4 regions of the Citrobacter sp. MNAZ 1397 genome follow, and region 4 is predicted to be linked to each of the others. Evidence: predicted binding sites of a transcription regulator. Region 4 holds the regulator's gene; each other region holds the start of a gene.

The links. The regulator Fur, encoded in region 4, represses iron uptake genes when iron is present. The targets are predictions, from matches to a motif close to ATAATAATGAGAACNACTATCAA.
Region 1: feoA (ferrous iron transporter A) is a predicted target of Fur. The motif match lies at 1,762-1,784, and genes of this name have one in related genera.
Region 2: L2097_RS00980 (Nramp family divalent metal transporter) is a predicted target of Fur. The motif match lies at 1,871-1,893, and genes of this name have one in related genera.
Region 3: zupT (zinc transporter ZupT) is a predicted target of Fur. The motif match lies at 2,571-2,593, and genes of this name have one in related genera.

The regions. Positions count from the first base shown of each region.
Region 1 is NZ_JAKIVH010000003.1:378,132-382,413, reverse strand. Features, by position in the region: gene L2097_RS18980 (Tex family protein) at 1-1,408, shown strand, start outside; gene feoA (ferrous iron transporter A) at 1,892-2,119, shown strand; gene feoB (Fe(2+) transporter permease subunit FeoB) at 2,150-4,282, shown strand, end outside.
Region 2 is NZ_JAKIVH010000001.1:214,878-219,159, reverse strand. Features, by position in the region: gene mgrA (L-glyceraldehyde 3-phosphate reductase) at 1-85, shown strand, start outside; gene ypeC (DUF2502 domain-containing protein YpeC) at 199-531, shown strand; gene L2097_RS00980 (Nramp family divalent metal transporter) at 593-1,831, opposite strand; gene L2097_RS00975 (NupC/NupG family nucleoside CNT transporter) at 2,183-3,370, shown strand; gene L2097_RS00970 (bifunctional diguanylate cyclase/phosphodiesterase) at 3,398-4,282, opposite strand, start outside.
Region 3 is NZ_JAKIVH010000004.1:177,129-181,410, forward strand. Features, by position in the region: gene L2097_RS20410 (DUF1190 family protein) at 1-335, shown strand, start outside; gene L2097_RS20415 (glutathionylspermidine synthase family protein) at 341-1,501, shown strand; gene ygiD (4,5-DOPA-extradiol-dioxygenase) at 1,620-2,408, opposite strand; gene zupT (zinc transporter ZupT) at 2,606-3,385, shown strand; gene L2097_RS20430 (hypothetical protein) at 3,408-3,620, opposite strand; gene ribB (3,4-dihydroxy-2-butanone-4-phosphate synthase) at 3,815-4,282, opposite strand, start outside.
Region 4 is NZ_JAKIVH010000001.1:2,558,748-2,563,029, reverse strand. Features, by position in the region: gene glnS (glutamine--tRNA ligase) at 1-271, shown strand, start outside; gene chiP (chitoporin ChiP) at 666-2,066, shown strand; gene chiQ (ChiQ/YbfN family lipoprotein) at 2,084-2,419, shown strand; gene fur (ferric iron uptake transcriptional regulator) at 2,515-2,967, opposite strand; gene fldA (flavodoxin FldA) at 3,257-3,787, opposite strand; gene ybfE (LexA regulated protein) at 3,937-4,230, opposite strand.

The DNA of each region.
Region 1 (4,282 bases), on a different contig from region 4:
CAACGTCTTCGCTCGCAATCTGCATGACCTTCTGATGGCCGCCCCAGCGGGGCTGCGCGCGACCATGGGTCTCGATCCGGGTCTGCGTACTGGCGTGAAAGTCGCCGTTGTCGATGGCACTGGCAAGCTGGTCGCCACTGACACCATTTACCCCCATACCGGCCAGGCAGCAAAAGCCGCTGTGGCGGTCGCCGCACTGTGCGAAAAACACAACGTTGAACTGGTCGCTATCGGTAACGGAACAGCATCGCGTGAAACCGAACGTTTCTTCCTGGACGTGCAGAAGCAGTTCCCGAAAGTGACCGCCCAGAAGGTGATTGTCAGCGAGGCCGGCGCATCCGTTTATTCCGCCTCCGAGCTGGCGGCGCAGGAGTTCCCGGAACTTGATGTTTCCCTGCGAGGCGCGGTCTCTATCGCCCGTCGTTTGCAGGATCCGCTGGCAGAACTGGTGAAAATCGATCCGAAATCGATTGGTGTCGGCCAGTATCAGCACGATGTCAGCCAGACTCAACTGGCGCGCAAACTGGACGCGGTAGTCGAAGACTGTGTGAACGCCGTCGGCGTGGACCTGAACACCGCTTCTGTTCCCTTACTGACTCGCGTTGCCGGTTTAACCCGCATGATGGCGCAAAATATCGTCGCCTGGCGTGATGAAAACGGCCAGTTCCAGAATCGTCAACAGCTGTTAAAAGTCAGCCGACTGGGACCAAAAGCCTTTGAGCAGTGCGCGGGCTTCCTGCGTATCAATCATGGTGATAATCCGCTCGATGCCTCTACCGTGCATCCGGAAGCCTACCCGGTTGTGGAACGTATTCTGGCGGCGACGGAGCAGTCTTTGCGCGATCTGATGGGCAACAGCAACGGGCTAAAATCCCTGAAAGCGTCAGACTTTACCGACGAACGTTTCGGCGTACCGACCGTCACTGACATCATCAAAGAGCTGGAAAAACCGGGCCGTGACCCGCGTCCGGAGTTCAAAACCGCGCAGTTTGCTGACGGTGTTGAAACGATGAATGATCTGCTGCCGGGTATGGTACTCGAAGGTGCGGTAACCAACGTCACCAACTTCGGTGCTTTTGTGGATATTGGCGTGCATCAGGATGGTCTGGTACACATCTCTTCGCTCGCCGATAAATTTGTTGAAGATCCGCATACCGTGGTGAAAGCGGGCGATATCGTCAAAGTTAAAGTGCTGGAAGTGGACCTGCAACGCAAACGTATTGCGCTGACCATGCGCCTGGATGAGCAGCCTGGAGAGAGCAATTCACGGCGTGGTAACAGCGGCGCTCGCGAGGCAGGTAATCGCCCTGCCGCCCGTCCGGCTAAACCACGTGGACGCGATACGCAGCCTGCCGGCAACAGCGCGATGATGGATGCGCTGGCCGCCGCCATGGGGAAAAAACGTTAAGCCCTTCGCCCTCTCCTTCGGGAGGGGGCACTCTCCTTTCCTGATGTTCAAATCCGAACAGACAGATACATTACGTTATTTCTTTACCGTCAGTATCTCTTTGAATAATCGCTGTATTAATTTTCAAAATTATTAACCAATTTTCCATTGGTTATATTTTAGTTAACAATATGATCTCTTAAATATTTATTATTAATTTAGCCTTAAGCTAGGGGAATAAATTAAACATCCCTTCGCGGCTTCTTATTTCTTATTGCAAACGTGAAATGCAAAACACCATAAATATTGAGCCACATCAACAATGGCTCGGATTTTGATTCCGCTTTGTGCAATATCGCGGTTTAATAGTGATGATAAAAACTATTCTCATTATCATTGTATGAGTGGAGTAACACTCATTGCTGTGCTGGCTAACTATCTGGTTTCATGCGCTTTACTGGCGCATGGTGGGAATGTTGTTTGCGATACATATAAGTAGGTCCTATGCAATTCTCTCCTGACAGTGCGTGGAAAATAACGGGGTTCTCTCGCGAAATCAGCCCGGCGTGGCGCCAGAAACTCCTCTCATTAGGCATGTTGCCCGGCTCATCATTTAATGTCGTGCGCGTAGCTCCCCTTGGTGATCCTGTTCACATTGAAACCCGGCGCGTTAATCTGGTCCTGCGTAAGAAAGATCTCGCATTTCTGGAACTGGAAGCCGTTTCCCGCTAATGGCCCGGCCATGAAAGAGAGAGAAGCACAATGAAAAAATTGACCGTGGGATTAATTGGTAATCCTAATTCCGGGAAGACCACATTATTCAATCAGTTAACTGGTGCACGCCAGCGCGTTGGGAACTGGGCGGGTGTGACGGTTGAGCGTAAAGAGGGGCAATTCTCTACCACCGACCATCAGGTTACGCTGGTTGATTTGCCCGGGACTTACTCGCTGACCACTATCTCGTCACAGACTTCACTGGATGAGCAAATTGCCTGTCACTACATTCTGAGTGGCGATGCGGACATCCTGATTAATGTCGTGGATGCCTCTAACCTCGAGCGTAACCTCTATCTCACGCTGCAGTTGCTGGAACTGGGTATTCCGTGCGTGGTGGCGCTGAATATGCTGGATATTGCCGAGAAACAAAAAGTCCGCATTGATATCGACGCCCTCTCCGCTCGCCTCGGCTGTCCGGTCATTCCGCTGGTCTCGACACGGGGTCGCGGCATTGACGCGTTAAAAATCGCGCTGGATCGCCATCAGAAAAACGGACAAATCGAGCTTGTGCACTATGCGCAGCCGCTGTCGCGCGAAGCGGATGCGCTGGCACAAAGCATGGCCGCGGATATGCCCGTGCAACAACGTCGCTGGCTTGGCCTGCAAATGCTGGAAGGCGATATCTACAGCCGCGCCTACGCCGGTGACGCCGCCCTTAAGCTGGATATTTCGCTGGCACGCCTGCAGGATGAAATCGATGATCCGGCGTTGCATATCGCGGATGCCAGATATCAAACCATTGCCGCGATTTGCGAGGCGGTCAGTAACACCCTGACGGCGGAATCCAGCCAGTTTACGGCAGCCGTCGATCGTATCATTCTGAACCGCTTCCTCGGTTTGCCGATTTTCCTGTTTGTGATGTACCTGATGTTCCTGCTCGCGATTAACATTGGCGGCGCGTTACAGCCGATTTTTGATGCAGGCTCCGTAGCGATTTTCGTCCACGGTATCCAGTGGCTGGGCTACACGCTGCATTTCCCGGAATGGCTGACCGTTTTCCTCGCCCAGGGTCTGGGTGGGGGTATCAACACGGTACTGCCGCTGGTACCGCAAATCGGCATGATGTACCTGTTTCTCTCGTTCCTTGAAGACTCCGGCTATATGGCACGTGCGGCCTTCGTCATGGATCGTCTGATGCAGGCGCTGGGGCTGCCGGGTAAATCCTTCGTGCCGCTGATTGTCGGTTTTGGCTGTAATGTCCCCTCGGTGATGGGGGCAAGAACCCTTGATGCGCCACGTGAACGGCTGATGACCATGATGATGGCGCCATTTATGTCCTGCGGTGCGCGTCTGGCCATCTTCGCTGTCTTTGCGGCGGCCTTCTTCGGCCAGCAGGGGGCGTTACTGGTCTTTTCTCTGTACGTGCTGGGCATTGTGATGGCAATCCTTACCGGCCTGATGCTGAAACACACCATCATGCGCGGCGAAGCGTCACCGTTCATTATGGAACTGCCGGTCTACCACGTGCCACACCTGAAAAGTCTGGTGCTGCAGACGTGGCAGCGCCTGAAAGGGTTTGTGCTTCGTGCCGGTAAAGTCATTGTGGTCGTGAGCATTTTCCTCAGTGCCCTCAACAGCTTCTCGTTGAGCGGTAAAACGGTCGATAATATTAACGATTCCGCGCTGGCATCAATCAGCCGCGTCTTTACTCCCATACTGGAACCGATTGGCGTGCACGGCGATCACTGGCAGGCGACTGTTGGTCTGGTGACGGGAGCCATGGCGAAAGAAGTGGTGGTCGGGACACTGAACTCTCTCTATACCGCTGAACATATTCAGAAAGCGGATTTCAATCCAGCAGAATACCGTCTCAGCGATGAACTGATCGCCGCGCTCAACGAGACCTGGACCAGCCTGAAAAACACCTTTAGCCTGAGCGTCCTGGCAAACCCGATTGAGGCCAGCAAAGGCGACGGCGAGATGGCAGAAGGTACCATGGGCGTCATGAGTGAGAAATTCGGCAGCGCCGCGGCAGCCTACAGTTACCTGATTTTCGTTCTGCTTTATACCCCATGTATTTCCGTCATGGGTGCCATCGCCCGTGAATCAAGCCGTGGCTGGATGGGATTCTCCGTACTGTGGGGGCTGAATATCGCGTATTCACTTGCCACCCTGTTC
Region 2 (4,282 bases), 2.3 Mb from region 4:
CGATGCCGTCGGTATGCTGGCCAATCGCCAGTTTAACGACGCGGAATGTGCCGAGATTGACGCCATCCTGAATAGCGTAAAATAGCAGCACTTTTAGCAAAAAGTGCTGTCATTACGCATTTAGGAGTTCCGCCGAAGATGCGGACATAAACGTTACATAATATTGCTGCAACAGACCCGATCGTGAAGGAGAAAACTATGTTCAGGTCACTGATTCTCGCAGCAGTATTAATGGCATGTGCCCCGCTGGTCGCTAACGCTGGCGAAATAACACTGCTGCCTTCTGTAAAATTGCAAATTGGCGATCGCGACAATTACGGCAATTACTGGGACGGCGGTCGCTGGCGTGACCGCGACTACTGGCATCGTAACTACGAATGGCGTGACCATCGCTGGCGTATGCATGACCGTGGCTGGCACCGTGGCTGGGATAAGCGTGACGCTTACGAACGCGGTTACCGCGAAGGCTGGAATGATCGCGATGACCGTCGCGGTCCGGGACGTGGTCACGGCCATGGTCACTGGCGTTAATAAACAGGCTGTCAGTAAAAAGGAGCGCATGCGCTCCTTTTTCTTTGACACCATTTCAGGTTTACACCCCTAAGGCGGTTCCCACCAGCAGCCAGCCATTTAACGCTACAACCAGGATAACAATCAGCCAGCCAACGCGTTTGATGGTTGGCGTATTCACCAGTTCGCCCATTAACGCGCGGTCACTGGTAAACATCAGCAGTGGTACCAGCGCCAGGGCGATGCCGAAACTGAGCAGTACCTGGCTCATCACCAGAATGCGCGTAGGATCAAGCCCCATCAGGATAACGACAAACGAGGGCATCATAGTGATAGTCCGACGTACCCATAATGGAATGTGGAAACGCACAAACCCCTGCATCACCACCTGACCGGCGAGCGTCCCTACCACGGTGGAGGAAAGTCCGGCAGCCACCAGGCTGAGTCCAAACACGGTTGCTGCCGCATGGCTCAGCAACGGTTCAAGCGTTAAATAAGCTTCATCCAAATCGGCAATGCCGGTATGTCCATTGAAGTGAAATGCCGCAGCGGCCGTCGCCATCATCGCCAGATTGACAAAACCGGCGATGGTCATCGCGATGCCCACATCCCACTTCGTCGCGGAATACCGCTCGCGGCGCGTTCCTTCATGCAGATACTGGGTCAATGAAGAGTGAAGGTAAATCACGTGCGGCATAATAGTCGCGCCTAATACACCGGCGGCAAGGAACACCGCTTCGGTACCCGGCAGGGTTGGAATGAAGATGCCTTTACTGAGCGGCGCCAGTTCAGGACGAGAGAAAACCAACTCAACAATATAGGCCGCAGCAACAAACAGCAGCAGTCCGCCAATGACTTTTTCCAGCGGTTTCTGCCCGCGGCGTTGCAACATCAAAATTAAAAAAGTGGCAATCCCGGTTAATACGGCGCCTTGCAGCAGCGACACGCCGAGGATAAGTTTAAAACCGATGGCGGCGCCGATAAACTCGGCGAGGTCGGTGGCCATGGCGATAATTTCCGCCTGAACCCAGTAGAACCAGACTAAAGGACGCGGGTAATGGTCGCGAATTTGTTCCGCGAGGTTCTTACCCGTAGCAATCCCCAATTTTGCTGACAGCAGTTGGATCAGCATAGCCATCAGGTTTGCCCAGACAACCACCCACAGCAACTGGTAACCGAAACTGGCCCCGGCCTGAATGTTAGTGGCGAAGTTGCCCGGATCGATATATCCGATCGCCGCAATGAACGCAGGTCCCATTAACGCGAGCCTTAACTTGCGCGCTGTACGCCCACTGCTACTCTCAACGCGACTGTTGTTCATTTATTGCCCCTAAATATAGCCTTTGCTATGTTTCATGCTACCAAAATGAGAATGATTATCAAGTTCATTTAGAGTAGATTCTATTGATTTATTCGATAGACAGAAACGATGACGGGCCGGCTGTTTTTAAGACTGGGACAGTGAGATGCAAATCACACCGTCTTGTTAAGAGTCTAGCATTTCAGTGCAACTTTTCACTCTTTTACTTAACATAACAGAAATGTATGGTGGATCACTATTTTTGAGTCTGGTCACAGGTCATTAATATACTGTGTGTTTGATCTCGTTTTCTTTCCGCTTGTTACATAGAATGTGCACGAAAATTCTACCCGTCTCATATTTGGAGCAAATATGTCCCGCGTTCTGCACTTTGTTCTGGCGCTTGCTGTTGTCGCGTTGCTTGCATTACTTGTAAGCAGTGACCGCAAAAAAATCCGCCTTCGCTTCGTTGTCCAACTGCTCGTGATCGAAGTCTTGCTGGCCTGGTTCTTCCTGAACTCTGACGTGGGTCTGGGTTTTGTGAAAGGCTTCTCCGAGATGTTTGAAAAACTGCTCGGATTTGCCAATGAAGGGACAAACTTCGTCTTCGGCAAAATGAATGATCAAGGTCTGGCATTCTTCTTCCTGAAAGTACTCTGCCCGATTGTCTTCATTTCTGCGCTGATTGGTATCCTGCAACATATCCGCTTACTGCCCATTATTATCCGTGCTATCGGTACCGTCCTGTCCAAAGTCAACGGTATGGGCAAACTGGAATCATTTAACGCAGTCAGCTCCTTGATTCTGGGTCAGTCTGAAAACTTCATCGCTTATAAAGATATCCTCGGCAAAATGTCACGCAACCGCATGTACACCATGGCGGCAACCGCGATGTCTACCGTTTCGATGTCAATCGTTGGCGCGTACATGACCATGCTGCAGCCGAAATATGTGGTCGCAGCCCTGGTTCTGAATATGTTCAGCACCTTTATCGTGCTGTCACTGATCAACCCGTACCGTGTCGATGAGAGTGAAGAAAATCTGCAGATGTCTAACCTGCATGAAGGACAGAGCTTCTTCGAAATGCTGGGTGAGTACATTCTGGCAGGTTTCAAAGTCGCGATTATCGTTGCAGCGATGCTGATCGGCTTTATTGCGCTGATTTCTGGTCTGAACGCTCTGTTTGCTGCCATTCTTGGCATCTCCTTCCAGGGGATTCTGGGCTACATCTTCTACCCAATTGCCTGGGTAATGGGTGTACCGTCGTCAGAAGCACTGCAGGTGGGGAGTATCATGGCAACCAAACTGGTATCCAATGAATTCGTGGCCATGATGGATCTGCAGAAAATCGCATCCACCCTGTCTCCGCGTGCGGAAGGCATTCTGTCCGTCTTCCTGGTTTCCTTCGCTAACTTCTCCTCTATCGGTATTATCGCAGGTGCGATCAAAGGCCTGAACGAAGAGCAAGGTAACGTTGTATCCCGCTTCGGTCTGAAACTGGTTTATGGTTCAACGCTGGTGAGCGTCCTGTCCGCTTCTATCGCGGCACTGGTACTGTAATTCAGATAAACCGGGGGCAACCCCGGTTTATTCCTTCCCGACGGCAGCTAACGGCTGCGGTTTCCCCAGCAAGTATCCCTGCAGATAATCCACCCCGGCATTCAACAGCAAAGCGCGCTGTTCCTGCGTTTCGACATATTCAGCAACCACCGTCAAAGACTTCGCTTTTGCCAGATCGCAAATCGACTTCACAATCATCGCATCCTGCGGGTCGTGGGCGATATCCCGCACAAAGCACCCATCAATTTTGATGATATCCGCCTCCAGACGCTTTAAGCGCTCGAAATTGGCAAACCCTGTACCGAAGTCGTCAATGGCGATTTTGAACCCGGCCTGACGCAGTTGCTGAATGTTCTGCACGCTATATTCCGAATGTGAAAACGCCTGCTCCTCAGTGATTTCAATAATGATCTCGCGGGTAGAAATCGCGTAATCCTTAAAAAGCCCGAGCAATTTCTCGGCAAAATGTTTTTGCATCAGCGTCAATGGCATCAGATTTACTGAGAAACGCTGACGAGGTTCAGTACGGGACTGCGGGTTTGCCTGCATCCATTGCAACAGGGTTTCGATAACCTGCATATCGAAGCGGGTGCTGAGATTAAACTGTGCAATCACCGGAATGAAGTGCGCAGGGTTCATCACGTCTCCATCACTAACCAGACGCGTGAGGATTTCATGGTAACCCTCCCCCTGTGCGTCAAGGATGGGTTGGGCATACAGTTGCAGTGAGCACTCATCCAGCGCACGTTTAACTTTATTGAGCAATATTACACGCTCGGTCATCTGATCAGACACGACGTCGAGGCTATGGGTCAACGCCAGCGCCTGGGGGGTGGTACAAGCCTGTTCAGAGAGCCAGCTCAACTGCCCTAACATAGGGTGCAATGTTTCCCCGGCTCCGTTAACGTCTCC
Region 3 (4,282 bases), on a different contig from region 4:
AGGCACAACAGTCTGGCGGCAGCTTCTGGATGCCGCTAATGGCGGGTTACATGATGGGCCGCCTGATGGGTGGCGGCGCGGGTTATGCCCAGCAGCCGCTGTTCAGCTCCAAAAACCCGGCCAGCCCGGCCTATGGCCAGTACACCGATGCCAGCGGCAAAAGCTACGGCGCAGCCCAGCCAGGGCGTAGCGCAACAGTTTCGAAAACCGCGATGGCACCAAAACCGGCAACAACCTCCACCGTCACGCGTGGCGGCTTTGGCGAATCCGTGGCCAAACAGACTTCGATGCAGCGCAGTGCCAGCGGCACCTCAACCCGTTCAATGGGTGGCTAATAACCATGGAAAGAATGACTATTGCCGAACGGCCCGACTGGCGCGAGAAAGCCACCGAGTATGGTTTCAACTTTCACACCATGTATGGCGAACCCTACTGGTGTGAAGACGCCTACTACAAACTGACGCTCGCCCAGGTCGAGAAACTGGAAGAAGTTACCGCCGAGCTCCATCAGATGTGTCTGCAGGTTGTGGACAAGGTTATCGCCAGTGACGAATTGCTGGCGAAATTCCGCATTCCCAGGCACACATGGGGCTTTGTGCGCCAGTCCTGGAAAACCGGACAGCCGTCGCTTTATTCACGCCTGGATCTGGCATGGGATGGCACCGGCGAACCTAAGCTGCTGGAAAATAATGCCGATACACCAACCTCACTGTATGAAGCGGCATTTTTTCAGTGGATTTGGCTGGAAGATCAGATAGCCGCGGGCAAACTGCCGGACAGCTGCGATCAATTCAACAGTCTGCAGGAAAAACTGATTGAGCGCTTTGCCGCGCTACGCGAGCAATATGGCTTTAACCTGCTGCATTTCGCCTGCTGTCGCGATACCGTCGAAGACCGTGGTACCGTGCAATACCTGCAAGACTGCGCCGCCGAAGCCGATGTAGCCAGCGAGTTTCTCTATATCGAAGATATCGGCCTCGGGGAAAAAGGGCAGTTTACCGATCTGCAGGATCACGTGATCAGTAATCTGTTTAAGCTGTATCCCTGGGAGTATATGCTGCGCGAAGTTTTCTCAACCAAGCTGGAAGATGCGGGCGTGCGCTGGCTGGAACCAGCATGGAAGAGCATCATTTCGAACAAAGCGCTCCTGCCAATGCTGTGGGAAATGTTCCCGAACCATCCGAATCTGTTGCCCGCCTGGTTTGCCGAAGACGCGCATCCGGAAATGGACAAATACGTGCTTAAGCCTATCTTCTCTCGCGAAGGGGCGAATGTGTCCATCATCGAAAATGGCAAAACGGTTGAAGAAGTCGAAGGCCCATACGGTGAAGAAGGAATGATCGTCCAGCAGTTCTGTCAGCTACCCAAGTATGGCGACAGCTACATGCTGATTGGCAGTTGGCTTATCAACGATCAACCCGCAGGTATTGGCATTCGTGAAGACCGGGCGTTGATCACCCAGGATCTGTCGCGCTTCTATCCGCATGTCTTTGTTGAGTAACATGCGTCCAGGATCCCCGGATGCACTTACCCGGGGCTTCTGAGTCGTCACCCGAGGCAACGCCGCATTCGGGAATATACCGGGTACGCATACTGTACGCTTACCCGGCTACAAAGCCTTAGCCTATCTGCACCGACAACATACTGAGGCTGCCCATTTCAAGACCGTCTACCGGAATCGAGATACTCTCCACCCCATCCCACGCCCCCAGGACATAGAGCAGCGGCAGGAAATGGTCCGGTGTCGGGTTAGAAAGCGAACCGCCTTCATGCTCCATATAATTAACCAGCGGATGCTGCTCGGTCGGCCCTTTCCACGTCAGGTTATCCTTCACAAATTCGTTGAAAGCGGTCGCCCACGGATAAGGCGAGTTATCGCCATGCCAGCGTGCCGTGCGCAGGTTATGCACCACGTTACCGCTCGCCACCAGCATAATGCCTTCATCGCGCAGTGCTGCCAGCTTACGCCCCACTTCCATATGCCATGCCGCCGGTTTGGTACTATCGATACTCAACTGCACCATCGGGATATCGGCCTTCGGATACATTTTGATCAGCACGCCCCAGGAACCGTGGTCAAAACCCCATGCTTCTTTATCCAGAGTAACCGGCACGGGTGATAACAGTTCAACCAAATGCCGGGCCAGCGCAGGCGAACCCGGAGCCGGGTAATGGGTGTCGTACAGCGCCTGAGGGAAACCGCCAAAGTCATGAATTGTCTGCGGTGCTTCCATCGCCGTTACCCCGGTACCACGCGTAAACCAGTGCGCTGAGACAACCACAATAGCTTTAGGACGCGGCAGTGTTTCGCCAAGCTGAGCCCAGGCGCGGGTATAAACGTTATCTTCCAGAACATTCATCGGGCTGCCGTGGCCCAAAAACAGTGCTGGCATGCGAGGTGCAGACATGATGATATCCTTACTGAGTGTGTCATATTTGATGAACACACATTACGCTTATTCCCCGGGTGATGAACTCAGATAAGCGTGATGAAGATATTCAGAATTTTTGAATGTAAGGATTGCGTAAAGGTAACGCAACGGCCTCGCTTTGGAATCCATTAATATTTAACATTAATGAGAAGCATTATCATAAGGAGTGATACATGTCAGCACCACTGATTCTGACGTTACTTGCCGGCGCTGCCACCTTTATCGGCGCCTTTCTGGGGGTTCTTGGCCAGAAACCGTCAAACCGTGTACTGGCATTCTCGCTGGGATTTGCCGCTGGCATCATGCTGCTTATCTCCCTTATGGAGATGTTGCCAGCCGCACTGGCAACTGAGGGCATGTCACCCATGCTGGGCTATGGTATGTTCGTCATTGGCCTGTTGGGCTATTTTGCTCTTGACCGTCTGCTTCCCCATGCACATCCACAGGATTTAATGCAGAGTGCGCATTCACAGCACCCTGTCCCTCGCAAAATTCAACGTACGGCGATCTTATTAACGCTGGGTATCAGCCTGCATAACTTTCCGGAGGGCATCGCCACCTTTGTGACAGCCAGTAACGACCTTGAACTGGGTTTCGGTATTGCACTGGCGGTAGCCTTGCACAATATTCCAGAAGGTCTTGCGGTTGCCGGCCCGGTTTATGCGGCAACCGGTTCAAAGCGCACGGCAATTTTTTGGGCGGGGATTTCCGGGCTTGCGGAAATTCTTGGTGGGGTTCTGGCCTGGCTGATTCTGGGAAGTCTGGTCTCCCCGATGGTGATGGCGGCGGTCATGGCGGCGGTTGCCGGAATTATGGTCGCGCTCTCTGTCGATGAACTGATGCCGCTGGCAAAAGAGATCGACCCCAACAACAACCCAAGCTATGGCGTGCTTTGTGGGATGTCAGTGATGGGTCTTAGCCTGGTCGCGCTGCAAACGATGGGATTTGGTTAATACATGCAGGCGTTGCTCGCGCCTATTGGGCAACGCCGCTTCCGGAAGCCGCCTCAGGTTCCACCTGCTCTTGCTCCTTTGCTTGCATCGACTGGATTATCTTTAACGCGCGCTGGTATCCTTCTTGTTGTGCATCACGATCCTGGCGAAATGCCCTGCAATTACGTCGCAAACACATGATATGTGCGAACATCACGAGCACAACGACCAAAAAACCGCACCAGTAAATCAGCATATCCCTTCCTTATCCCGCTGGTTAGCGAGCCATTACGTCATGGATACCACTTTATAAGTAGCAAGCCGATGTCGCCATTAGCGAGATCAACAAAGCGGAGAAATGAGCTATTTTCAGCAAGGGACTAACAGGGAAATAAAAAAATCCGAAGCAGGCGGTCCGGCTTCGGATTCTTTGCAAAGCATGGCTATCGCTTAGCTTGCTTTACGCTCATGCTCCAGACGATAGGCCACCAGATCTTCAATGGTGACAACGGCCATGTTGTGCTCGCGTGCAAACTTGATACATTCCGGCGCGCGCGCCATGGAGCCATCATCGTTCGTCAGTTCACACAGCACACCAGCCGGTTTGAACCCAGCCAGGGAGACAAGATCGATCGTCGCTTCGGTATGGCCACCACGAGTCAACACACCGCCCTGCTGCGCACGCAGCGGGAAAACGTGGCCCGGACGATTCAGGTCAGAAGGTTTAGCGCCATCAGCAATGGCAGCACGCACGGTGGTAACACGGTCAGCCGCAGAAACCCCGGTAGTAACCCCTGTAGCGGCTTCGATGGTAACGGTAAAGCCGGTACCGTAAGCGCTGGTGTTGTTTTCAACCATCATCGGCAGATCAAGTTGTTTACGACGATCTTCGGTGATGCACAGACAAACAATACCGCT
Region 4 (4,282 bases):
GTTGCCGGTTGAAATTCGCCTTTACGACCGGCTGTTCAGCGTGCCAAACCCGGGAGCCGCGGAAGATTTCCTGACCGTTATGAACCCGGAATCGCTGGTCATTAAGCAGGGCTTTGCTGAGCCGAGCCTCAAGGGCGCTGAGGTGGGGAAAGCGTACCAGTTTGAGCGCGAAGGTTACTTTTGCCTCGACAGCCGCCATGCTACTGCGGATAAACTGGTATTCAACCGCACCGTAGGTCTTCGCGATACCTGGGCTAAAATCGGCGAGTAATCCCGCCTGATTCTCGTGCATAAAAACGCTGCCTCGTGCAGCGTTTTTTATTTCTCGATTAAAAATAAGTTCCTGCTGGCTTTTTACTTTTCTGAAATTTCGTTTTAATTTTATCCAATCATCTTTTCAGTTATTTATTGATAATTTAGTTTAAGTTCATTCAGGTTCCGCGCTATGCAAGCCAGTGACAGACTAACAATAAATCTGTGTGGTTCGTCATAATCCCCGTAATTCCTTCATGCAAAGGCTTGATAATTCGCGTCGCGAAAAATATGCTTACAAACGATAGATATAGAAACATTTTCTATAACTGTCAGTAATATTTCATTTTTTTTATTTATTGCTGTCTGCATTTGCGCAGCACTTTTTATGTTTTCGTCAAAGAGGAACACTCATGAACGCGTTTAACGCTAAACGTAAGGCGTTAGCGTTGGCTATTGCCTGCGCCACCGCATTACCAGGTTTAACTTTTGCTCCTTCCGTCAGCGCTGCTGGTTTTGTCGATGACGCTACGCTCACCGGCGGGATTTACTACTGGCAGCGCCAGCGTGACCGTAAAGATGTCACCGATGGCGATAAATACAAAACGAACCTGTCGCACTCCACATGGAATACGAACCTCGATTTCCAGTCTGGTTATGCTGCCGATATGTTCGGTATTGATGTCGCGGTCTTTGCAGCGATTGAGATGGCTGAATCCTCAGAAAGCGGACATCCGAATGAAATCGCATTTTCCAATAGCCACAAAGTGTATGACGAAGACTGGGCCGGCGATCGTAGCGGCGCAAGTCTCTATACAGCCGCAGCGAAATTTAAATATGGTCCTGTATGGGCGAGGGCAGGGTATATCCAGCCAACCGGGCAAACTCTGCTGGCATCAAACTGGAGCTTTATGCCGGGTACCTATCAGGGGGCGGAAGCCGGCGCAAAACTGGATTACGATGATAACGGCGCGCTGAGCTTCTCGTATATGTGGGCCAATGAATACAAAGCGCCGTGGTATAACGAAACGGATCATTTCTACCAGAACGATGGCGTGAGTAAAATCGACTACGTCCACTCTCTGGGCGCATCGTACGATTTTAAAAACAACCTTCTCCTTGAAGCCGCATTTGGTCAGGCACAAGGTTACGTTGATCAATACTTTGCCAAAGCCAGCTATAAGTTTGACGTCATAGGGAACCCGCTTTCCACCAGTTATCAGTTCTATGGTTCGCGCGACAAGGCCGATAACAACACCATCAATGATATTTACGACGGCACCGCGTGGTTACAGGCGCTCACCTTTGGTTATACGGTCGGTCCGGTGGATTTACGCCTTGAGGGAACCTGGGTCAAAGCCGATGGTCGCCAGGGCTATTTCAATTCACGTATGACGCCACGGTATGGCTCTTCCAATGGTCGCCTGGATATCTGGTGGGACAACCGTTCTGACTTTAACGCCCATAACGAGAAATCCGTCTTTGTCGGCGCCATGTATGACCTGAAAGGCTGGAATCTGCCTGGTTGGGCGGTTGGCGCATCGTACGTCTATGGCTGGGATGCCAAACCGTCTACTGTCTCCTCTGGCGACAAATACTACGATGCGGGCAACGCCATTAAAGAGTCAGCGTATAGCCTCGACCTGCTTTACACCGTGCAGGAAGGGATGGCAAAAGGCACGTTATTCAAGTTGCACTTCACCCAATATGATAACCATTCCAATATTCCGAGCTGGGGTGGTGGATATAACAACATCTTCCAGGACGAACGTGACGTGAAGTTTATCGTCATTGCGCCGCTGAATATTTTCTAATACCAGGGAGTGCCATGATGATGAAACCAATATTACTTGCCCTGCTAACGTTGGGACTTGCCGCCTGTGTGCAACAGCCGCAGGCGCCAAAGGAAGATGCGCGATTAAAAGAGGCTTACAGCGCCTGTATTAATACGGCAGAAGGTTCACCGGAGAAAACGGCGGCGTGCAGAAGCGTACTGGATGTTCTGCGCAAAGAGAAAGCACACCAGCAATTTGCGGAGGAAGAGAGTGTGCGCACGCTGGATTATCAGCAATGCCTTGAAGCGACGCATACCGGAAACGGGCAGGCGGTGAAAACCCGTTGTGACCAGATCTGGCAGGAGATTCATCACCATAACGCGGTAAATTAACCGTATCAAAGGCTCGCTTCGGCGGGCTTTTTTATGCGGTAAAGTCAGAAATAAAAAAGCCAACCCGGAGGTTGGCTTTTTTACGAAGCTGATGATTATTTCTCAGCGGCTTCGTGCGCGTTTTCGTCAGTACGGCAGTCGCCTTCGGCGCAATGGCCATAGAGGTACAGACTGTGGTTAGTCAGACGAATACCGTGTCTGGACGCGATCTCACGCTGACGCGCTTCAATAGAGTCATCACTGAACTCAATCACTTTGCCGCAATCCAGGCAAATTAAGTGATCGTGGTGATGCTGCTGGGTCAGTTCAAAGACGGACTTACCGCCTTCAAAGTTATGGCGGGTCACGATCCCGGCATCATCGAACTGGTTAAGCACACGGTACACCGTCGCCAGCCCAATCTCTTCGCCCATGTCGATCAGGCGCTTATATAAATCTTCCGCACTGACATGATGGTTCTCCGGCTCCTGAAGCACTTCCAGGATTTTTAACCGAGGAAGCGTGACTTTCAGGCCGGCCTTCTTTAATGCGGTATTGTTGTCAGTCATGCGGAATCTGTCCTGTTGCTAAACGATTCACTTCCCGTTGGGAAGCTACAAGGAATGCACCTGGGATAATGCGTCTCATTATAGAACTGCCATGCCTGAATGAAAACTGCAAGTCCTCAAGTAAAGTAAGCTTATAAAACGTGGTAGCGTCAACAAAGTCCTTTGTGTTACCCGTTTTAATCAGGGGTCATTGTACAGCGCTGGAGAAAAAAGTTAAAAAATTGTAGCAATTATTTCCATCGCTTTTATCTATTAATCAGGCGCAACCAGCAGGTTGCGCCAAACAACATCAGGCATTGATGATGTCATTCAGATGAAGTTCTTCGGAAATCTGTTTCACCCATTTATCGACACGGCCAGCGGTCAGTTCAGGCTGACGGTCTTCATCAATAGCAAGGCCAACGAAGTGGTTGTCGTCTGCCAGACCTTTGGACGCTTCAAAATGGTAACCTTCGGTCGGCCAGTGGCCTACGATGGTTGCGCCGCGCGGTTCAATGATGTCGCGGATAGTGCCCAACGCATCACAGAAATACTCTGCATAGTCTTCCTGATCGCCACAGCCAAACAGGGCAACCAGTTTGCCGTTAAAATCGATATCTTCCAGCGTCGGGAAAAAGTCATCCCAGTCACACTGTGCTTCACCATAATACCAGGTCGGGATGCCAAGCAGCAGGATGTCGTAACCTTCAAGATCCTCTTTGCTGCTTTTAGCAATGTCATGCACATCGGCAACATCTTTACCAAGTTGAGCCTGGATCATCTTTGCGATGTTTTCGGTATTACCGGTATCGCTGCCGAAAAAAATGCCTGTGATTGCCATGAGTAAAATAACCTCTTGAAACTTAATGATATGGTGGTGGCGATTGGCCCACGGATAAGGGCAATCATAGCAGATCAGAGAAGCACGCGGAAACTGCAATCACGCAAGACTGCACTCTGTGCAACATGAAAGTGAATTTTTGCGATAATTCAGAGGATTTCCTGGCTGTTCAGCGCGTTAAGCTGAGCCAGTAACATCTCTTCAATCAGTTCGCTGCGGCTCATTTCCCGCGCATCCGCCAGCGCGTTTAATGCGTCGACAGCCTCGGCGTTGAGTTTTAATTCGACGCGTTTAAGCCCACGAACCTTATCGCGTTTAAGCTGATTGCGCTTATTCACGCGCAATTGCTCGTCGCGAGAGAGCGGATTGGTTTTAGGACGTCCCGGGCGACGTTCATTCGCGAACAGATCTAATGTCGTGCGGTCCGTTTGTTCTTTAGCCATGATTTAAGAATACTACGGGAAGTACAAGCAATCGGGTCATAGCCCGGGCTGA